DNA from 2 places in the Roseixanthobacter pseudopolyaromaticivorans genome. Region 1 is predicted to be linked to the other one. Evidence: riboswitches for the same ligand, from Rfam matches in the RefSeq annotation. Region 1 holds a riboswitch; the other holds the start of a gene.

Region 1 (3,400 bases):
GGCCTGTGGTTCGCCGGCACCGCCACCAAGAACGACCGCGCGGGTGAATCCATCAAGATCATCAACGAGGAGTTTCAGCAGATCCTCGACAAGGGGCCGACCCAAGCGGAGCTGGACGAAGCCAAGAGCTACCTCACCGGCAGCTATGCGCTGCGCTTCGACACCTCCTCGAAGATCGCCGGGCAATTGCTCCAGATCCAGATCGACAAGCTGGGCATGGATTATATCGATCGCCGCAACGCGCTGATCGAGGCGGTGACGCTGGAGGATCTGCGCCGCGTTTCCCAGCGCTTGTCTGGCGCGCAAAAGGCTCTGGTGGTGGTCGCCGGCCGGCCCGTGGGGGTGATCGGCAACTGACCGGCCGCCCGCGGCCGGTAACCATAGAGTCAGATACCTCCCCCGGTGCGGGCTCAAGGCGCGGGTCCCCCCTCCCCCTGCGCTTTAACCTTCTGTTATACATACGCGTCTTGCGGAGGTTTTTGGAGTTTCCTCATGCGTTTTGCTTTAGACGCTGCTCTGCCTATGCGTGTGTTGGCCGGGGCAGCCATGGCCATCACCCTTGCAGGGTGCGCGGGCAACTCGCAGGGGACGTTTGGCGCGCCCGGCGTGAATGTTGATCCCGCCGCGGCAGCAGGCGGCGTGGGCGCCGCCCAGCCTACCAACAATATGACCATCGGCTCCGGCCCCGATGCGGTGGAGTTCGACTGCCCGCGTGTGGACGTGCGCTCGGGCGCCTCCGCATGGCAGGTGCCGGCCCCCGGCGGCGGACTGAAGTACCAGGGCTCGCTCGGCCAGTTGGCCCGCGAATGCAACATTGCCAACGGCGTGATGACCGTGAAGGTTGGCCTCGACGGCCGGGTGCTGCTGGGCGACAAGGGCACGCCCGGCGCGCTCAATGTGCCGATCCGCATCGCGGTGGTGCAGGAAGGCCCCTCGCCCAAGACCATCACCACCAAATTCTTCGTGGTGCCGCTCAACATTCCCCAGGGCGAAACCCAGACCACCTTCACGGTGGTGGAAGACACCATCTCCTTCCCGGTCACCACCCCGGACGCGATCTCGAAATACGTGATCTACGTGGGCTTCGATCCCAAGGGCGAAACCCCGGCCCGCCCGCGTCCGACTCGGCCGCGGCCTGCGGCACCCGCGGCCGATGCCGCGCCCGCGGCGGCACCGGCCGCCCCGGCGGCCGCGAAGCCGGCGGCGAGCAAGCCGGCCGCGCCGGCTGCGGACCCCAATACGTTCGGCCCGGCGCCCACCTTCGGGCCGCCTCCGGCGACTTTCGGACCGCCGCCCGCACAATGACGAAAAGCGCCGCATTGACCGCGCGGCGCGTTTCTCTATGGTGACGGCGGCCGCTCCTCGGAGCGGTCGCTCGGAAGATCCCTGCGGGAGAGACCGGCCCATTCTCTGGATGATGGCCGGCGCCGAAGGCGCAACCGCCCCGGAACCGCTCAGGCAAAAGGACCGCAGGGGGACGACACTCTGGAAAGCAGCTGCGGCGTGACCCTCAGGGATCATGCGGGTGGCTCACCGAAGGAGTAAGCCGTGCCCGTTCCACCGGGTGCGGTCAAATCTCTCAGGTTCCGGTGACAGAGGGGGCGCCGCTCGGGCCGAAAGGTCCGATGACTTTGGCGCGACCCCAGGAACCGGAATGGCACAGCCCGAGACCGATCTTCCCCTTCTGACGACGCCGTTGCACGGCGCCCATGCGGCGCTCGGCGCCCGCCTTGTGCCGTTCGCAGGCTATGACATGCCGGTGCAATATCGCGACGGCATCCTGGCGGAACATGCCTGGACCCGCACCCACGCCGGCCTGTTCGACGTGTCCCACATGGGTCAGGCCAAGCTCGTCGGGCCGGACCATGCGACCACGGCCGCCGCGCTCGAAACGCTGATTCCCGCCGACATCCTCAATCTAAAACTCGGCCGCCAGCGCTATTCCCAGCTGATGGCGGACGATGGCGGCATCCTCGACGACCTGATGGTCACCCGCCCCGGCGCGGCGGAAGAGGACGGCACCTTGCTGCTGGTGGTGAACGCCGCCGGCAAGGAGGCGGACTATGCCCATATCGCCGCCCGCCTGCCCGCCGGCGTGACGCTGGAACGGCTCGACGACCGCGCGCTCCTCGCGCTCCAGGGTCCCGAGGCCGCTGCCGTGCTGGCGCGCCATGCCCCCGAAGGCGCCGCGCTGGACTTCATGGCCGCCGGCCCTTCGACCTTCGACGGCATTCCCGTCCATATCTCCCGGTCCGGCTATACCGGCGAGGACGGGTTTGAAATCTCCATCCCCGAAAGCTCCACCGTCACCGTGTGGAACACGCTGCTCGCCGAGCCCGAGGTCAAGCCCATAGGCCTCGGGGCGCGCGATTCGCTGCGGCTGGAGGCGGGCTTGTGCCTCTATGGCCACGACATCGACCCCACCACCTCGCCTGTCGAAGCCGCCTTGGTCTGGTCGATCCAGAAGCGGCGGCGGGAGGGCGGCGGCTTTCCCGGCGCCGCGCGCATCCAGCGCGAGCTTGCCGAAAGCCCGGCGCGCGTACGCGTCGGCCTGCGCCTTGAGGGGCGCGCGCCGGCCCGCGAGGGCGCCGAAATCGCTAAGGACGGAAGTGTGGTCGGCACGGTCACGTCCGGCGGCTTCGCCCCCACCCTGAACGCGCCCATCGCCATGGGCTATGTGCCGCCCGCCCTGGCGGCGCCGGGCACGCGTCTCGACATCATCGTGCGCGGCAAGAACCTGCCCGCGACCGTCGTCACATTCCCGTTCGTGGCCCAGCGCTACGTCCGTAAGAGCGAACAGAAGGGGGCCTGACCATGAGTGACGTGCGCTACACCAAGGACCATGAATATGTCCGGCTCGACGGTGACGTGGCGGTGATCGGCATCTCCGATTACGCCCAGAGCCAGCTCGGCGACGTTGTGTTCGTAGAGCTTCCGGCCATTGGCAAGGTCGTGAAGCAGTCTCAGGAAGCCGCGGTCGTCGAGAGCGTGAAGGCCGCGAGCGAAGTCTATGCCCCGGTTTCCGGCGAGGTGATTGCCGTCAACGAGGCGCTGGAAGCCGCTCCCGATACCGTCAATGCGGATCCGGAAGGCGCCGGCTGGTTCGTGAAGCTCAAGCTTTCAAACCCCGCCGAATTGGACGAATTGATGGATGCCGCGGCCTATGCCGCCTTCGTCGAGACGCACGCCTGACACCCCAACGGCCGCACATGCACGGTGCCGCGGGCTGACGCGGCCGTGCACGTCGGCGAGGCAAACGCATCATGCGCTATCTCCCCCTGACACCCGAAGACCGCACCGAAATGCTGGCACGCATCGGCGTGCCATCGGTGGACGCTCTGTTCGCCGACATTCCCGCGGACAAGCTTCTCGCCGAACTGCCCGACCTGCCTCGCCGCAA
Region 2 (3,400 bases), 710 kb from region 1:
GCCCGCGTCTATGACCAGGCGCGCAAGGGAAAGACGACCGCCCTTGAAGGCATCAATTTAAGGCGTGAGCTCAACCTGAGTGTCCAACGCATGACTTATGATATTCGCATAGAGCAGTTGCCGAGCCATATATGTTCCAAAATCTGCGTTTCAGCAAAGACCATCGGCATGGTGGTTGAAATATTCAGCTCGGCAAATCCCGCGAATAACGGTTCGTTTCAACGTATCTTTATCCCGCGTACGCAATTTTTCATGCGTATCGAAAGCCAGGCGCCCCGCTCCGCTTGACCGGTCCCCAGCGGGTCCGCATCCTTCCATCTGCCCGGCGCGGTGAAGGTGGGGTGAGAAGAGCCCGGCGATCGAACAATCAGGGATCGGGTCGATCCCAGTCAATGGATGCGATCCGTGGATCGGCGGCAAAGGCGTCACGTGGAAACTCGACACCCTGGCGCGGAAACTCGCACAAGGCCTGGACGCCGGACAGGCTCAGGCGAATGCGCCAGGTCTGTCGCTCGACGGGTGCGGGCTTTTCGAAGGCACGACACCTGAGGATCGCAAGGTTCGCCCCCTGCGCCGGGTCGCGCACCGATCTGTAGCGGATCACGTCGCCGTCGGCCGCTCGGGCCGCGTCCGCGAAGGATTGGCAGTGGCTGTAATCTGTAAGATCGGTCCAAAGGTCCTCGTCCTGAGAAAGCGGTTCGCGCATCAGGTCCAGGAGGCGCGCCGTTCCGATCGTGGTCGAGATGGCGGTGTACTCCGCCGCATCAGACGGCCAGGGTGTGGCTGGCGACTCGGCGAAGAATAGAAGCCGATAGAATGCCATCTCCGCGACGGCGGTCGCCGGGCTCTCGGCTGCGTAATAGATGCCGAGCGTGCGTCCGGCGCGCCGGAAGCGCGAGCCGTCGGGATAGGTGGCGCCGTAGCGGAATGGCGTTGCCAGCAGGAAGTCGAGGTGGCGGCACTCTGGCGGGATCGCAGGCTTCGTCTCTTCGACTAGGTCTTCGAGCAACGCCTGTTCGGCGAGCGTATCCGTCAGCTTCAGCGTCGAGACACGGTGCTGGGCTTCGACAAGCCGCCAGCACGCGCCGTCGAAACGTTGGAACTCAGACGAGAGCGCGACGCGCGTCCAGATAGGCGATGACATCGACGAGCCCGCTCACGGTTTGGAGTTTCTCGATCGGCCGGGCGTCGAGGACGGCGTTGGGATTGGCGAGCCAACTGGCTGCGACCTTCTCGTCGCCACCGGCAATCGCGTCGAGCGACCGGAACAGGCGAACGAAGAGAACCGCCAGCTCGAACGGCTTCGTGCCGGGCTCAAGCCCGAACTCGCCACGCTTCATGCGCGATACCGTCGCCTCGCTGACCCCGATGACAGTGGCCAAAATCCGGGCTGTCACGCCCAGCTGCTCCGCGGCGCGCAGAACCGCCTTGGTGACGACGGCGGACGCTTCGGGGCGGGCGGCGGCGGACTGAAGGGCGGTCATGAGTTGGTCCTTTCTCATGAAATTATATGATATAATAATTTCTAAAGAAACTAAAATTGCGCGATGCTATTGAAGGCCTCGGCAATGCGCTTGCCGCACCATCAGCCGCCGAAATGACCAGGCCGCATAGCCCCTCAGGGGCCCGGGCAAAGAAGATGGCGTGCTGCTCGATCGATTGGCCGATCACACAAACAGACATTCGGGGACAAAAACTATTTGTCTTGAAGTCGGCGGGCAAATGCCTATTCTGACGCCTGCCGTTCAGATGGATCGGGAGAGGGCGCTTCGGCGCCGCCGAAGGAGCAACCGCCCCGGAATCTCTCAGGCAAAAGGACCGATTCATCAGGCACTCTGGAGAGAGATCAGGATCATTCCTGGTCCACCGAAGGGGATATCCGCCTTGGCGGAGAAGCTCTCAGGTTCCGTGACAGAGGGGGCGTAACCGTCACGGAAGAGAGTCTTGAACATGGGACATGTGATTGTTATCGGCGCGGGCATCACCGGCGTCACCACCGCCTATGCCTTGCTGCGCCGTGGGCACGCGGTGACCGTACTGGAGAGGCACCCCTACGCCGCCCTCGAAACCTCCTTTGCCAACGGTGGCCAGCTTTCGGCCAGCAATGCCGAGGTCTGGAACCAGTGGTCCAACGTCGCCCGCGGCATCCGCTGGATTTTCACCCGCTCCGCTCCGCTGCTCCTGAATCCAAAGCCGAGCTGGCACAAGATGTCCTGGCTCGCGGAATTCGTCGGCCAGATCCGCAGATACGAGGACAACACCATCGAGACGGTCCGCCTCGCCATCGAGGCGCGGCGGCATCTGTTCGAGATCGCCGAGCGGGAAGGCATCGCATTCGATCTGGAACAGCGGGGTCTCATGCACGTCTATCGCGACAAGGCGAGCTTCGCCCATGCCACCGAGGTCAACGCCTTGCTGAAGCGCGGCGGCCTTGAGCGCGCGGCGGTGACGCCGGAGGAAATCAAGACCATCGAGCCAAGCCTCGAAGGCGCTTTCCACGGCGGATTCTTCACCCCGCGCGATGCCTCCGGCGACATCTGCCGGTTTACGCGCGGCCTTGCGGCGGCGTGCGAACGCCTGGGGGGAAGGTTCGTCCATGGCGTCGAGGTGCGCGCCATTCGCGACGGGGGGAATTCCCGCTTGGTCGAATGGCACGGCGTGGACGATGTGCAGGCCATGGGGTCGCTGGCGGCCGACCGCGTGGTCATCTGCGGCGGTGTCGGTAGCCGGCGGCTGGCCGCTCTGGTGGGCGAACGGCTCAACGTTTATCCGGTGAAGGGCTATTCGATCACCGTCGCGGTGAAGCCGGAGGATGTGCACCATGCCCCGCGTGTGGCCCTGCTGGACGATGCCGCGAAGATCGTGACCAGCCGCCTCGGCGACAGCCGGTTCCGCATCGCCGGCACGGCGGAACTGAACGGCTACAATCGCGACGTTCGGGCCGATCGCACCGCGCCCCTCGTGAGCTGGACGCGGCGCCATTTCCCGAAGCTCGATACCAGCGACGTTGCGGTCTGGGCGGGGTTGCGGCCCATGCTGCCGGGGATGCTGCCGCGGGTCGGCGCAAGTCGGCGGGCGCGCAACGTGTTCTTCAACACCGGCCACGGCCACCTCGGTTGGACCCTATCCTGCGCCACCGCCGAACTGGTTGCGGCGCAGATGTCCGCTTGAGGGCGCGCCGGCGGGCGGAGCGAAACCGTCCGCCGGCCGCCCCGTACTCAATCTTTGGCCGCGTGCATGCGGATCAGGCGCCCATAGATGCGTTGTGCCGCTTCGATTTCGTGCACGCCGCACCATTCGTCGGTGACATGGGCCTGGCTGGATTCGCCAGGCCCAAGGATGACGACGGGCGCCGGCGCGAGCCCCGCAAGCACCGAGGCATCGGTGAAGAAAGACGCGC

The links. A riboswitch is a leader RNA that binds a small molecule or an ion and turns the genes downstream of it on or off. The one in region 1 is predicted to bind glycine.
Positions count from the first base shown of each region.
Region 2: linked by a shared signal. The riboswitch ahead of V5F68_RS19185 (D-amino acid dehydrogenase) and the one ahead of gcvT (glycine cleavage system aminomethyltransferase GcvT) in region 1 are both predicted to bind glycine.

Region 1 covers NZ_CM195539.1:3,380,728-3,384,127, forward strand. Annotated here, with positions in the region: gene V5F68_RS16020 (M16 family metallopeptidase) at 1-357, shown strand, start outside; gene V5F68_RS16025 (hypothetical protein) at 547-1,305, shown strand; glycine riboswitch at 1,380-1,480, shown strand; glycine riboswitch at 1,482-1,600, shown strand; gene gcvT (glycine cleavage system aminomethyltransferase GcvT) at 1,655-2,812, shown strand; gene gcvH (glycine cleavage system protein GcvH) at 2,815-3,192, shown strand; gene gcvPA (aminomethyl-transferring glycine dehydrogenase subunit GcvPA) at 3,264-3,400, shown strand, end outside.
Region 2 covers NZ_CM195539.1:4,091,553-4,094,952, reverse strand. Annotated here, with positions in the region: gene V5F68_RS19200 (GntR family transcriptional regulator) at 1-288, shown strand, start outside; gene V5F68_RS19195 (RES family NAD+ phosphorylase) at 368-1,144, opposite strand; gene V5F68_RS19190 (antitoxin Xre-like helix-turn-helix domain-containing protein) at 1,104-1,484, opposite strand; glycine riboswitch at 1,746-1,831, shown strand; gene V5F68_RS19185 (D-amino acid dehydrogenase) at 1,951-3,171, shown strand; gene V5F68_RS19180 (M20 family metallopeptidase) at 3,219-3,400, opposite strand, start outside.